2 regions of the Lapidilactobacillus salsurivasis genome follow, and region 2 is predicted to be linked to the other one. Evidence: predicted binding sites of a transcription regulator. Region 2 holds the regulator's gene; the other holds the start of a gene.
The links. Region 2 encodes LexA, which represses DNA repair genes until DNA is damaged. Its sites were predicted from a motif close to CNAACANNTGTTNG; they were not measured.
Positions count from the first base shown of each region.

Region 1: a site for LexA is predicted at 4,890-4,903, ahead of ACYVSB_RS00410 (Y-family DNA polymerase). Genes of this name have one in related genera too.

Region 1 is NZ_BAAABI010000001.1:82,032-89,607, reverse strand. It holds gene helD (RNA polymerase recycling motor HelD) at 1-2,164, shown strand, start outside; gene ACYVSB_RS00420 (CPBP family glutamic-type intramembrane protease) at 2,322-2,990, opposite strand; gene ACYVSB_RS00415 (hypothetical protein) at 3,216-3,575, opposite strand; gene ACYVSB_RS00410 (Y-family DNA polymerase) at 3,568-4,869, opposite strand; gene ACYVSB_RS00405 (alpha/beta hydrolase) at 5,134-6,153, opposite strand; gene ACYVSB_RS00400 (SDR family oxidoreductase) at 6,199-6,933, opposite strand; gene ACYVSB_RS00395 (LbetaH domain-containing protein) at 6,985-7,398, opposite strand; gene ACYVSB_RS00390 (LysR family transcriptional regulator) at 7,523-7,576, shown strand, end outside.
Region 2 is NZ_BAAABI010000013.1:29,513-37,088, forward strand. It holds gene ACYVSB_RS11805 (ABC transporter ATP-binding protein) at 1-293, opposite strand, end outside; gene ACYVSB_RS11810 (YneF family protein) at 380-619, opposite strand; gene ACYVSB_RS11815 (DUF896 domain-containing protein) at 822-1,067, opposite strand; gene lexA (transcriptional repressor LexA) at 1,168-1,791, shown strand; gene ACYVSB_RS11825 (leucine-rich repeat protein) at 2,101-6,435, opposite strand; gene ACYVSB_RS11830 (hypothetical protein) at 6,787-6,939, opposite strand; gene ACYVSB_RS11835 (hypothetical protein) at 7,280-7,561, shown strand.

The DNA.
Region 1 (7,576 bases), on a different contig from region 2:
TCAAATTGAGTTGAATTATGGCGATACCGCTAAGATCAACACCTTAGAAGTCGATGACCGCATGGAAACCAACGCGGCCGTCCAACAGCAAAAGCAATTGGTGGCCTTAGCGGTTGAAAATCAGACGATTTTAGCTAAACGGCAGCAACGCCTGCAACGTTTGGCCCAATCGCCTTATTTTGGGCGGATCGATATTGCGGAAGGCACCGATCAAGATACTCTTTATATTGGGACCGCAACCTTGATGGATGATCAGGATGAGGATTTCTTGGTTTATGATTGGCGCTCGCCGGTGGCTGGCGTCTATTACAATGGCACCTTGGGTCCAGTGACCTATCCCACACCACTGGGACCGCAACGGGTGGAATTGCAACGCAAGCGGCAGTTCACGATCAAGGCGGATCGGATCACGAACATGTTTGATACGGATGAAACTGTTGGTGATGAGGTACTACAAGGTGTTTTGGGCGCGGCCGCCAGCCTGTATATGCAAAACATTGTCGCCACGATCCAGCGCGAGCAAAACGAAATTATTCGGAACACCAGCGCGGATGTTTTGGTGGTCCAAGGCGTCGCGGGCTCCGGGAAAACTTCGACAATTTTGCAGCGGTTGGCATATTTGCTTTATCATAGTCGGAAGCAATTGGCCGCGGAACAGGTCATCATGTTTTCGCCGAATCATTTGTTTAGCAATTATATTTCGCAAGTCTTACCCAGTTTAGGCGAGAAGAATATGCGCCAAGTTACCTTACATGAGTTCTTGGAAAAGCGGTTGTGGGAAGTTCAAGTTGAGCATCAATTTACTCGCTTTGAGAAAGATCAGCGTTCGTTACCAGCGGCGACGCGTAAGTTGCGGCAATATTTAGAGAGCACGACAATGATGACGCGGTTGCGCGCGGTGGTCCAGCAACCCAATTTCTGCCCGCGCTTTACCGACTTACTGCTGGCTGGAGAGCCGATCTTGACGCAAGAGCAGATGCAGGCGCTCTGGCAGCAGCTGCCAGCTTCTTTGACAGTGGCGGATAAGTATCAGCAGACGAAAAACAAGCTGATTCGTTTGCTCCAGCGTCGCGTCCGCCAAGCGATTGGGACGGATTGGCTTCAGGAACAGTTGGAGAGTTTGAGTGAGCTTGATTATTTATCATTAAGCGCTGGCGCAACGTTTACCAGTGATGCCGAGGAACGCTACACCCTGGGAAAGAAACTCGCGCAACAACATTTCGCGCCGATTTATGATGCGATTTATAATGATTTCTTTTTGGACCTGGAGCAACAATATTTAGTTTGCTTGCGGCAGGAGTGCCCCGCCGGAGTCAGCCCGGTCAGTTGGCAAGCGCGTACGGAGACTGTGGCCAGCAACTTTGAACGTCATCACGTGGCGCTAAGTGATACGGCGCCGCTGCTGTATTTGCGAGATCTAATCACCGGTGGGGGACAAAACCATCAGATTCAATATTTGTTTATTGACGAAATGCAAGACTATTCGCCGGCGCAATTGTTTTATATTCATCACGCTTTTCCCGTGGCGAAATTGACGTTATTGGGAGATGGCGCCCAGGATCTATTTGCCCATGAGACTCTCCGCGGTGAGCTTTTACCGGCGCTAAAACAACTGTTTCCGCATCAGAAAATCAAGGTTTACTCCTTGAATAATAGTTATCGCTCGACCCAACAGATCACCCACTTTGCCAGTGCTTTGTTGCCAGACGCGCCCCAGATTCTCGCGTTCAATCGTCCGGGACCGCGCCCGAAACTGCTGGTCTGCCAGCGGTTGCTTGACTTGAATCAGCAAGTTAGTCGGGCCTGTCGCGACCTCTTGACCCGGGAAACAATGGTGGCGGTATTGACCAAGACTCAGCAAGAGGCCGAACAGATTTACGCGACCTTACAGGTGGACGCGCCGGTGACGTTGATGACCGAACAAACCCACCATTTACAAACTGGGGTCATGATCATGCCCATCTATTTAGCCAAGGGCCTGGAGTTTGACGCGGTCATTGGCTATAACGTCTCCGCGGACTTGTTCAACGCCGCCAACGACGCTTATATCTTGTACACGATCGCTTCGCGGGCGATGCATGAGCTTTGGCTGATCTCCTTGGGGGCGCCGACGCCGTTGATTACCCAACTGGCCCCGGACCTTTATGAACGGACCAATGCTTGAAATGCCGACCAGACCGCCTGATGAACGGGTGGTAAGTTGTGTCAGCTCCTGCGCTGGTCAAGGATTGATTTATGAATTTTTCTACTAAAAAAACCACCTCCTATGAGATGGTTTTTTTAGTAGCTGTAACTTTTCAAGCGAATTTCAGGGGATCAACTTAGCCTAAGACAATGAATAAGATCGCACTGAAAATATTTAAGAAAATCGGGACGGTGAGATTGTTGGTGCGCAGGTAACTTAGGGCGAAAAGCCATCCAAAGGAGGCTTGAAGGAAAGCGGGCATGAACCAAGGTTGAAATTGCAATAAGGCGAATAAGAGACCACTGAGTAGCATACCTAAAACGATATTCAGGTGACTCTCAACCCGGAAAAAATAATTGAAGAAAAAGCCGCTAACCAAATATTGATTGACGATTGGCATCAAAATCCCACTCATGAGAATATTCAGCCAGAAACCCATGTCAACCACCTCGAAGCCCGTTGCTTCTTGACTGAACACTGGGAGTTTACCATCAACTTGAAGCCAGGCAATCAGTAAAGTAAGCCCACCTACCGCTAGAAACATCACGATCACGAAGCCAAAGGCATTGTTGAAAACGTCACTTAATGAATTGAGTCGATCGGAAAAGTAGCGCTTCTCCAAGTTGAATTGACGAATAAAAAAGAGTAGCGTCAAAGCCGCGATGCTAAAGAAAAGTAGTCCAAAAAGCCCGGATATTTTATTTTGGTCAAAGGTCATGTTGCGAAGCCAAGTGGTAACGATTGCTAAAGCAAAGAAGATAATGAAGCGGACACTGTTGCCTAATCGTGATGCTGGACTTTTCATTGTTTACCCATCCCCAACTTAATTGTTATCACCTAAAATCATACAATAGTCAGCGTCAGAATGCGACACTTACCACCATAATTAATGAAGAACAAAGATTTTGACCACGTTTATTGGGGCCGGTTGGCTGGTGGCACAATGGCAGCAGCATCAGGTTGTCGAACTGTCGAAATAGGCTAGGCGGGCTGCTTGTGGGGGGCGATGCGCTGAGCGGCGAGGTGTTCCTTAGGTAGTTTGAATATGGCGTAAATCATCGATCAGGAATTCATGGCCGTTGATCAGCACGCCAGCTTCTGTAAAGCCGGTCACGTTGCCGCTGATTTCTTCGACCTTGTCGTCGTTCAGCCGAATCGTATTAAGTTGCAGCGTCACAGTCAAATGTTGATTGAAGGCGGCCAAGAGCAACTCCGTTAATTCTTGGCGTGATTGCTGCGCTTGTTGGCTGACGATTTTCGTGGCTAAGTGCGCCTCTTTTTCCAGCTGTTGGGTATGGTCACTTAAATAAAAGCCGGCCCACTTTAGCATACCGCGGTCCTGATACTGCTTGAAGAAACTGGTCACCGTGCGGTCAAAATCCTCACTCATAACTGTTGCCGCCGTTATGACCGCCGACTAAGCCAGCGCGCTGGATCGCGGTGCCGCCTTGCATTAAACTACTGGCCTTGACGATTGTTTTAAAGCCATAACGTTGCCGTAATTGATCGACCACAAAATCCCGTCGGCGTCGTTGCACCTGTGTTTGCGTCGTTTCGAAGAAATTCAGTTGTTGACTGCGATCGGCACGCAACGCGCCATAACTGACGCTGAGATTGCGCAAAGGCGCCCCGTTCCAGTGAGCGCGAAATAGTCCCAGCACGACTTGAGTCAGTTCGGCGTTTAAATTAGTTGGGGTTATTTTCGCCTGATGGGAGGAGAAAGAACGCCCGGTTTTCGTCGACTTCTGCGCTTGACCCAGCGCGATCGTGACTAAGCCAGTTTGCAAGTGCCGCTTGCGGATACGCGCTCCAACTTGTTCAGCGATCTCCCGGAGGACGACCTCAATATCGGCGGCTTGATTGTAGTTGCGCGGTAGCACCTGCGAATTGCCATAACTTTTGCTGATGGGGTGGTACTTCTGAGCGATGATACTCCGATCGATCCCCCAAGCGGTGGCGAAAAGCTGCGCCCCAATGACCCCCATATTGGCTTGAAGGGCGTAGGGATCCGTGTGCGCTAGTTGATACATGTTGGTGATTCCCAGCTTGCCTAACCGAATTGCGGTCCGTTCACCGATTCCCCAAACATCAGTTAAGTTTTGAATCTGCCAGATCGTATCTGGCACCGTTTGATAGTGCCAAGTCGCCATTAGCGAGTGACTATGCTTGGCTTCAATGTCCATGGCCAATTTCGCCAAAAGCGGGTTGTCGCCAATTCCAACCGTGGTATAAACGCCGACTTTAGCGCGAATCTCTTGTTGGATCTTGCGGGCGGTTTCTTGCGGACTGCGCCCGTAAAGTCGCCAAGACTGGGTCAAATCCAGCATCGATTCGTCAATCGAGTAAACATGGATGTCTTCACGCGCCGCATATTTTTGAAAAATGGCGTTGATTTCCAAATTCTTCTTAATATAGAGATTCATTCGTGGCGGCACCTTTAATAACCGCGGATCATCGGGCAATTCGTAGTAGCGTGAAACATTGCTGATCCCATATAACTTCTTGGCCATTGGCGAAGCGGCCAGCACTAAGCCACCGCCGCCAGTATTGGGTGCTTGAGAAACAACAACTAGAATTGATTTAAGCGGATTGAGCCCGCGCTCCACACTCTCCACGCTGGCGTAAAATGACTTGCTATCGATCATCATGATCGTGCGGACAGGCTCCTGCTGATAATCGAACATGAGATGGCCTCCAAAATATACGAACATATGTTTGCTTTAATAACTCCAAATTACACCTTTTTGGCAGATTTTGCAAGTACCGATATTGTCAATGATGGATTCGATAGGATTAGAAGCAGTCGCTTGCTATTTTTGAATTGATGGGGAACGGATCGGTTGAGTCACTTGCGCCTGCAAAGCCAGCGCAAGTGACTCAAACAAACGCGGCAAAACCAAAAAATCACCACCAAAGAGTGATGATTTTTAGCGAGTTGCCAGGGACGATTATTTGTCGGCGGCGAGGTTTTCCGTGAAAAAGGCGGTGAATTTAGCGAAAGGAATCAAATCGCTTTGATCATATAGATCGGTATGTGTGGCGCCGGGGACAATGACTAATTCTTTAGGATCTGCTAGACGTTGATAAGATTCCTCAGCCATGTACCGGGAGTGGGCCTTCTCCCCAGTGACGATTAGCACTGGGCGCGGCGAGATTTGCTCGATGTGGGCCTGTAGCGGGAAATTATAGTAGCTGAGCGGGGTGGTAGCTGTCCAAGCGGCGGCGGAATTGATTGAGCGGGGATGGAAAGCGCGGCCGCGATAATAATTGAAGAACTCGGTTGTGACTGGGTCGGCATCAGCTGGTAGTTCTTCTGAGAACAGTTTATCCGCCTCAATGGGCTGATCATCAGCGGTGAAGGGTAACTCGTGGAGGCCTGGAGCCGGTTGCCCCTTTTCGGCGTCGCGCCAGCGTTGCTCAGCTAGCAATTGCTTTTCGATCGCGCGTTGTTTGGCTGTCTTGCTATGATTCAAACCAGCCCACATGGAATCGGCCATGTCGTACATAACAGAGGTGGCGACGGCTTTGATCCGCACGTCCACAGAGGCGGCGGTGAGGACATGGCTGCCCAGTCCGCAAATCCCTAAGGCGCCGATCCGTTCACGGTCAACGAAATGTTGAAGCCCGATGAAGTCGACGGCCGCTGAGAAATCCTCAACGAAAATATCTGGTGAAGCGACATTGCGGATCGAGCCAGAACTCTCGCCCGTCGTTGACTGATCAAAAGCCAGTGTAACGAAGCCGTTTTCGGCCAGCGTTTGAGCATACAAGCCACTTGATTGTTCTTTGACCGCGCCAAAGGGACCAGAAATCACGATGGCGGCGTAAGTTTGGCGCTCGTCAAAATGTAAGGGCAAATATAAATGCCCAGCTAAATTGAAGCCATAGCGATTATTGAAACGCACATTCTGGACGTCGATTTGGGGATTTATTTTGAAAACGCGGGTATCGTTCGCTAATTTACTCATGGGTGGGACTCCTTTATTTGTTTGGCAGGGAGGAAGCTTGACTAATTAGACGGTTTGTTCGATTGGACGAATGATCAACTCGTTCAAGTCAACGTTGGCTGGTTGGGTGAGGGCGAAGACCACGGCCTGGGCGATGGCGTTAGGATCGATGCCAATCTCATTTTCAGTTGAGATTTCTGCTTGCTGATATTCGGGATTACGGACGGATTTGTAAAGTTCAGTATTGACCGCCCCTGGGGAAATGAGCGTTGTCCGAATATGATTCTGATGTTGTTCTTGGCGGAGGCCTTCCATGATGGCGCGCACTGCGAATTTGGAGCCATTGTAAACGGCGTAGTTAGGGACGACCACGTGGCCGGCAACGGAATCAGTTGCTAAAATATGCCCAAACCCCTGTTTGACCATGATCGGTAAAACGGCGGCGATGCCATTCAAAACGCCCATCACGTTCACATCTAGAATCTGTTGCCATTCCGCACGGGCGCCGTTGATCAAAGGATTGACTGGCATGACCCCGGCGTTATTGTAGAGAGCGTCGACTTGGCCAAAGTTGCTGACAGCCAAGTCAACTAGGCTTTGGACTTCGGCAAAATTTGTCACATCTGTCTGTTGGATCAAAATCTGTTCGTGGGGAAATTCGGCCTTAAGTTGCTCCAGCCGATCGCGACGGCGAGCCCCGATCACGAGTTTGGCATGTTGCTGAGCTAATAGCCGCGTTGTGGCCGCGCCGATACCACTGGAGGCTCCGGTAATAATAACGACTTTATTTTCAAGTTTCATTCTTTTCGATCCTTTCTTGACTTGCTATGCCGCTGAGCTGATTGCAGCTAGTCAGCTGCTTGTTATCACTGAATTTGCAGGGATGTTGTGGCTAACGATCGCGCCAGCCATGATGATCGGCGCTGACCAACGTTGGGGCTGTCCCTGGGGATCCATCTGGTAGCCGGTGGTCAATAACATGGCGCCAGCGCCGATCTCGACATGGCTTTCAATAGTGATCAGATCCTGGTCGGCCAAGGTCACATTCTGCTCGATCAGTAGACAGCGTCCCAGTTTGAGATGACGCCCATATTCCGTATAAAATGGTAGCCGGATCTGACTAGTGGGATCTAACGGGTGACCAAGGATCTCACCTAGTAACTGCCGGATCTCGCCGGGACAAGCATAATCGTAATTTAAATGTTGCAATAAACGCTGATTTTGCGCGATCAGTCGGTCATCAAGATTGCTTTCTGATACTGCCAATATTTTCACCTGCCCTTGCTGGATCAACTGAACAAATTCAGTATAAGGGGACTTGATTTCAATGTAAAATACTTATAAAATATCGTTATAAATAACTTTTTGTTATATCTAGGAGGCGCTGTTAATGGAACTACGCGTTTTACGTTATTTCTTGGCCGTGGCGCAAACACGGAATATT
Region 2 (7,576 bases):
GCGAATAAACGCGAACGCATTTCTCGTTCCAAGGTGGCCGCGCCGCCCCAGATCATCGTCCGCCAGCCAAAGCGGCTCAAATACTGAATAATCGCCGCCATCGCTAACAACACTAACCATTCCGCCAGAAGTGACAGTGTCAATTGCTTATTACCCATTTTGTCGGCCAAGATCCCGATCACCCGTGGTGGGATCAGTCCGACCAAATCGGCCAAAAGTAGGAAAATCAATCCCCAAATGTAGCGTTTCTTTTCGGCTTTGAAGAACCAGCCGAGCTTCTTAAATATTCCCATTTCTTTACCTCACCTTAAAAAATTCCACAAAAAAAACAGGTGCAAGCACCTGCGATCGTTACCTGGTATGGCCTAAAGTGAGTTGACTATTTCTTTTCCTTCTCAGCTTTAGCTTGTTGAGCCTTCATGGCACTCATCATTTGGTTCAGCTTCTTTTCAGAAGGCTTCTGCCCCATTTGTACCATCATTGCTCTCATCATATCAGTATTGATCGGCGGATTGTCGCGAAAATACTTCTTCATATAGGCCCGCGCGCCAAAGAAGCCCGCCACTGCACCTAATAGTACACCTAATACAATAAATAAGATCCATAGTCCTGTATTCATGCTCGCCCTACTCCTTAATCAAAAATGCTAATTTCATTTTACCCAGATTACCCTGTCACTTGCAAGGGTATTTTACAAATTAGTAATGTATTTTTTAAAAATTTCTCGCGAATCTCATCAGACTCTCATTCCAGATGACTTGGTCGACAGTGGCTAACCGCCACTTGTTCCGGCCTGACCACTAACTTGCGCCGCAATCGAATCAATCATCGCGTAAATTTTTATCCCGTTGGATCTGGCGCACTTTCTCAGGGGTCACTTCTTGACCTTGCTGATCAAACAAGCGCAGATTCTCAACTTGCGTGCGGAAACCCGCCCGAAATTGTTCTAAATAGGCATGACGCAACTCTTGGCGTTCCGCGGTTTCTTCAGCGGTCAATTGATTACGTTTGGCTTTGGCGGCTAATTCGTTGATCCGAGCGATCAACTTAGGATCGATTTCACTCATCGACAACAACTCCTTCAACCAGCCCGCAAATGGGGAACATCCGTTTGCTATGGCTGGGCTTTTATGCTAATATTTAATTATACTACATTTGAGGTGCCTTATGACAAAAGGAATCAGCAACAAACAACTTGAAATTTTACGCTTTATTTATGATACCGTCAACGATTGTGGCTATCCCCCAACCGTCCGGGAAATTTGCGCTGCTGTTGACCTGTCATCCTCTTCGACCGTTCATGGTCACCTAGCGCGCTTGACCGAGCGCGGCTACCTAGATCGTGACAAAACCAAACCTCGTGCCATGGAGTTGACTGAAATGGGCCGCGACGCGATTGGTGTTAAAGAACAGCTGATTCCCCTGTTGGGTGTGGTCACCGCCGGCGAACCAATTTTGGCGGTGGAAGAGGCCACCGATTATTTCCCCTTGCCACCAAACTTGAATTTGGACGATAACGATCTTTTCATGTTGACCATTCGCGGCGAAAGTATGATCAACGCTGGCATTTTTGACGGTGACCAAGTCATTGTTCGCCAACAACGCGCCGCCAACAACGGGGATATCGTCATCGCCATGAATGACGAGAACGAGGCGACCTGTAAACGTTTCTACCGCGAAAAGGGGCACATTCGCCTGCAACCGGAAAATGACACGATGGATCCCATCATTATGCCTAACGCCACGATTCTGGGTAAAGTGATCAGTTTATATCGAGCTCATATTTTCTAAAGCGGTTTAAGTCACACCGCCTGATTCCCATCAAACATGACCAAATCAAAAGCACGGCCTCAATGTTGGTGCCTATTCAGCTAGATTCGTAGCTGAGCCAGGCGCGACAAGGAGGTCGTGCTTTTTCTTGAATTGTGACGAATTTTAGCCGTGCTTACAGTTAAGACCGACAGAAAAGTTCGGGTCGGAATCGTTTGTTTAACGCATGCGCTGATTCTAACCAGCCTAGCTCGCTTCAAGTCAGGTCCGGTTGATCAAGTCCGGTAACCCATGGCTTAAAACCGGCCACGGCGCGTTGAGTTTTTTCACCTATTTGATTTGATTCTTCGGCGGTGTATGGGTGCCATGATGGCGAAACTTGTCAAACCAACTCCCCAAAGTCACCAGTCCTAACATCAAACCGCCGATGATCACCGGCCAAATGTGCCGTTGCTCGTTTGCTTGCGGTAATTTGTGCTCGTTCAGCGCCCCCTGGTTGAGGGATGGCTGATTTTCTGGATTGTTTGTTGGCCGATTGGTCGTGCCAGTTGGTTGACCACCACCTGGTTGTTGTGGCGTCGTCGGCTGACTAGGCTTGGTCGGTTTGCTAGGCACTGTTGGTTTACTTGGCTGCGATGGTTTGGTCGGTTTGGTCGGTTTGGTTGGTTTCTCTGGATTTTCAGGTTTAGTCGGTTTCTCTGGATTTTCCGGCTTCTCTGGGTTGTCCGGATTCACCGGTTTTTCAGGGTTTTCGGGATTCTCCGGATTATCGGGTTCCTCAGGTTGATGATATTTGGCAATGACCGTTAATTTCACGACAACTTGTTCACCCGATGCGGTCGTTAACGTGACCGGATACTTGCCCGGCATTGTCAAATCAGCTTCTCGCAAGTCCAGATAGACGGTTTCTGGTTGGCCGTCCCGATCTGTCGCCACTGCCTGGAAATTGGCCACGGTTGGTGTCGGGTCGCCGATAAACATGGCGAAGTTTTTGGCAGTTAGGCTGGCTAGATCTGGTTTGACCGTCAGATAGACGGTCTTCTTCTGACCATCCACCGCCGTCAAAAGGACCGGATACTTGCCGGGAACTTGATCGTTTACTTGACTCAAATCGGCGTCGACACCAATTTCTTGGCCGCTTTTATCCGTGGCCTGCGCCGCAAAGTTTGTGACGGTTGGCAAAGGATCACCCACATACATACTCGCATCGTTGCCAGTCAAACTTTGTTGGTTCGCTAAAAGCGTCAGCGTCACCGCTAAAGTCTGACCATCACTAGCAGTCAGCTTAACCGGATATTCCCCAGGTTTTTGGAAATCGACTTGATCCAGAACGGCAGTTACTGACAGCCCGTTGCCGGCGTCATCTTGGGCGACGGCCTGAAAATCCTTGGCCGTTGGTTGCGCATCACCGACATACATGGTGAAGTTCTGACCGTGAATCCCCTTTTTGCTGGCTAAAAGATGTAACGTCACGACTTTACTCAAGTTGGCGCCTGCGTGGAGTGTCACAGCGTAATCCCCGGGTGTTTGCCAAGCAACCTGACTGAAATCGGCGGTGACGGCCAAGTTCGCGCCGCTATCGTCTTGGGCCGCGCCCTTGAAATCGGCGACCGTTGGTTCAGTTTGGCCCACGTACATGGTGAAATCATTCCCGCTGATCTGGGCCTGACTGGCCACGACATGGACGACAACTGTTTTCTCGAGACCAGCCGCCGTTGACAAGACAACATTGTAGTCGCCAATTTGATCCATTTTAACTTGACTGAAATCGGCGCTGACCGGTTGCTCCTGGCCTTTTTTGTCAGTGGCCTTGGCTTGCAGATCAGCTAATGTTGGCAAGGGGTGATTGAGATAGGTGGTGAAGTCGGCGCCGGTCAAGGTCGCTAAGTTCGGCAAAATTGTCAAAGTTACTTCTTTGCTCTGGCCGTCAGCGCTGTGCAGGGTCACTTGATAATTGCCCGGGGTCTTCAGATCGCTGTTGCCCAGATCCAGGCTCAAGGTGCTGGCGTCACCATTTTTGTCGGTGGCTTTGGCTTGAAAATCATCAACTGTTGGCGCGGGATCGCCTGCGGTCATGGTAAACGGCAAGGCCGAGATACTTTGCTGGCTTACTTTGATCGTCAGTGTGCCTGGCGTGGTGCTAATGGTGTAATTGGGATTAGCGCTGGCGGTAGCGGTCACGGTGATCGGATAACTGCCAGCCGTTTCACCCGCTGTCCGCGCCAATTGATAGGCGATCGCCGCGCCGCCAGTGGCCGCGGCCGGGTTATTGACCGTGGCCGTTAATTCTGGGTCCTGATCACCCGTATATTTCATCGCGTCATTGGCGGTGATGGTGACCGGCGCAGGGGTCACGGTTAAATCAGCTTGACTATTGGCCGCTTGGGTCCAGTCGTAGTAGGCGTTTTCCGTATTGAAACTCTGGATATTTGTTAAGCCTTGTTTGCTCAGCGTGACTGAATATTGGCCCACATTTGTTGCTGTGGTTCCCGCTGCTAGTTCCAGGTCCCCAGACTTTAACGTATACTTCGTGCCATTGGAAAGGATAACTTGGTAAGGATCCGTCGCACCGACTGCTTGATTTTGGCCGGTGTAAGGTGCGTGGCTGCTGCCGGTCAAGGTGTAACTGCCTGGTCGTTTCGCCACGGTCACGGTCACCGTCGTCGCGTAATTGCCATAAGAATAAGTAACTTTGTAGGCGCCGCCTTTAGTAGAATCAACGGTGGGAACCGAATTGCCTTGCGGGTCTTGGACACTAACTGTTAAATCGGACAAGGTCAAAACATGCCCGTCATCCAAGACCGCGCTTAAGAAATTGTCGTCTGCATTCCAGAACGTTCCCATTAGCACCGTCGAATCAACGGCTTTGATTTCAGGATTACTCAAGACCACATGATAATGACCACTATAAATCGTGGCACCATTTTGCGGCAGATCCCAGTCAAAATAGAAATCAGTCGTGCCCGTCGGTACTATGAACTGGCCATTGTGATAGGTGACCCCGTTGGTCAAATCGCTGATGCTCAGATCCTGTTCAATGCCAGAGCGCCCATCGTAAGCCAGACTGAAGAAATCACCAATGCTGACATGAGCCGGGTCGGTGAAAATCGTCGCCATATTTTGCCGGCCGATGACATCCTCATTAACAATCGTTTGCCCATGGATCGTGGTGATCCGGTTATAGGTGAACACATCATTACCTAAATCGACCTGCGATCCATCAAGCACAACGGCCTCCAATTGATTGCCCAAGAATCCGTCTGCGCCGATCGTCGTCACTGATGCGGGGATCCGCAAAGTCCCAGGAATGACATTGTAGGCGAAGGCGCTCGCGCCGATCGTCTTCAGCGCCGTCGGGAAACCAATCGCGGTAATGTGATTGCCAGCAAAAGCCCCATCAGCGATCGTGATCAAATTTTGCGGCAGATTCAACGCGCCGGTCAAGCCACAATACTCGAAGGCTTGAGCGCCAATCGTGGTCAAAGCGGTGGCCCGATTGAAATCAGCGCTAATCAAGCCTTGGTCATAGAGAAAAGCCTGTTCCCCGATCGTGGTTAAATTCGGGCCAAAACTAACGTGTGGAATACTGCTAGCTCCTAGAAAAGCCTGTTCCCCAATCGTGGTCAACGTATCGGGAAAAGTGAAGGCCAGCAAATGATCGTCATACATAAAAGCGCCAGCGCTGATCGTGGTCAGTTGCGATGTGGCCGGAATTGTAAAGCTCTCCAAGCCAGACCCAGCAAAGGCCTGGGCGCCAATTTCTTTCACCGCTTCAGGCAGGTCAAAACCTGTCAAAGCCGAGGTATAAGCGAAGGCACTGGCGCCAATCGTCTGCAATTGCGCGTCCGGTGCAAAAGTTACCTGCGCCAACTTGGTGCAGCTTGTAAAGGTTTCAGCTGCCAAACTAGTTAAACTTGCGGGCACATTGACATTGGTCACCCCGCTATACTCAAACGCGCCATCACCTAGTTCAGTCAAATTTTGCGGCAAATCGACATTGGTCAAACTTCCATCCGATTGAAAAGCGTTGGCACCGATGGTAGTCAATTGCGTCGCCTGGCTAAAGTCAACCTTGGCCAGTTGGGCATCATAAACAAAGGCATTCGCGCCAATGGTTTGCAAGTTCGCGCCAAAGGAAATCGATGTTAACGATTCTTGACTTTGAAACGCCCCAACGCCGATAGCGGTCACCGGATACGTTTCGCCATTCAGTGTGACCGTGTCCGGTACGACCACCGCCCCTAGCTGAAGATTGCCATTAACGCCAGTCAAGGTCGCGCCGCCCGTCCCTTCATTAACCGACCATTGGAAATCACTTTGCGCCGTTGTGGCAGTGACACCAGTGGTAGGCGCCGCTACGCTTGCCGGGCCATTACCCAATTCCGCCAGTTGTTGCTGTTGCGCTTGAATCTGTGCCAGCGCCGTTGGAGCCGCCGGTGCGGCCGCCGGTTGCGCTAATTGCGCGATTAATTGGCTGGTTCCTCCAGCCACGGCCGGCGCTGAGATTGCCGTCGTGGCAGCGGCTATTGCCGCATCCGCCACGGTCGCCGTTTCTGCTTGCGCCGCATGTGGCGGCTCACCTAGTACGATCAAGGTTGCCATTCCTACCAAAGACACCGCGAACCCCCGCTCGCGTCGGTGCAAACACGTCTTTTTTGTTGTCACTGTGACCACATCCTCCCCCGAATTGGGACCCAGAAGCAAATAAAGCTGTTTAAACATATTTTCAAATGCATTATATAAACTTTACTGGCAAAAGTCCGTCCCAACGCTTCCGCTTCCCCATCAAAAAACGCCTTTCAGTCCTCGAAAAAATCGGACGGAAAGGCGATAAAGCGCGATAGATCAAGCAAAGAAACGACTTCATTCGAAAAAAGAACGAAAAAAAAGCCCCAAATTTCTCGTCTAGACAAGGGCCGAATCCTCTGATTTTGTGAGATGCGCCCTGCTTGATGTGCTAGCATCGAGCAAAAAAACTTACGCCAAAGTTATCACCCGATTGCAAGTGAGGTGGGTTTAGTGGTGACGCAACCGCCTCAGGACGTTTGTCGTGGCTGGAACGCGGTGGGCACTGTTTTGAGCCAATCCGCAAAGACCGCGGCTTGTCTCAAAATCAGGCCTTATTCTAAGCGATAAATCGCTAAGAATAATCTCACCGCTGAGCCACACGTCCTGAGGCGGTTGCTGAACAGAATTGAGCCTATCCGCAATCGAAGTTGGGCATCTAACGAAGTGCTTTTGCAAGTGTGGCGGTCAAACAATTACCCACTTTTTTGATGGTACGGCAACATCAACGAATTCGGGGACGTAAGGTTGGTACATTTCGGATAGTGCCAACAGCTTTATCTCACTTGCTTAAACGGATTCTGGTTGGAAACCGACCAATTCAGTTAGTTCACTGAGAACTAGCTTTGTTTATCAGACAGACTCTAATGGTGTCACCAATTCAAGGATTGTGACCACTAACCACGGTCGTTGATTCCGTGGCTCCCCATCAATTGGCGATAGCTTGCAAAATGGCGTGAGTGCTCAAACGGCTGTTAAAACGTTGAGCGGCTGGAGCGGAGAAATTCGGGGTGAGATCGCCGTGAAATTGGTCTTAGTGGCTCTGCCACTTAGACCAAGGCTCAGCTTTGAGATTCGCGGGTTTTGCGAAGCTCAAAGTGACGCCCACAGCGAGCTCACCCCGAATTTCGCAGTGCAAGCCGTGGACAAACAAATGCCCTTTTGGGGTGGTACGGCAATGCCAACTGATTTAGATCAGGAGGTCGGGCTATTTTGCGTAGACTGAACAGCTCTGCTTGTT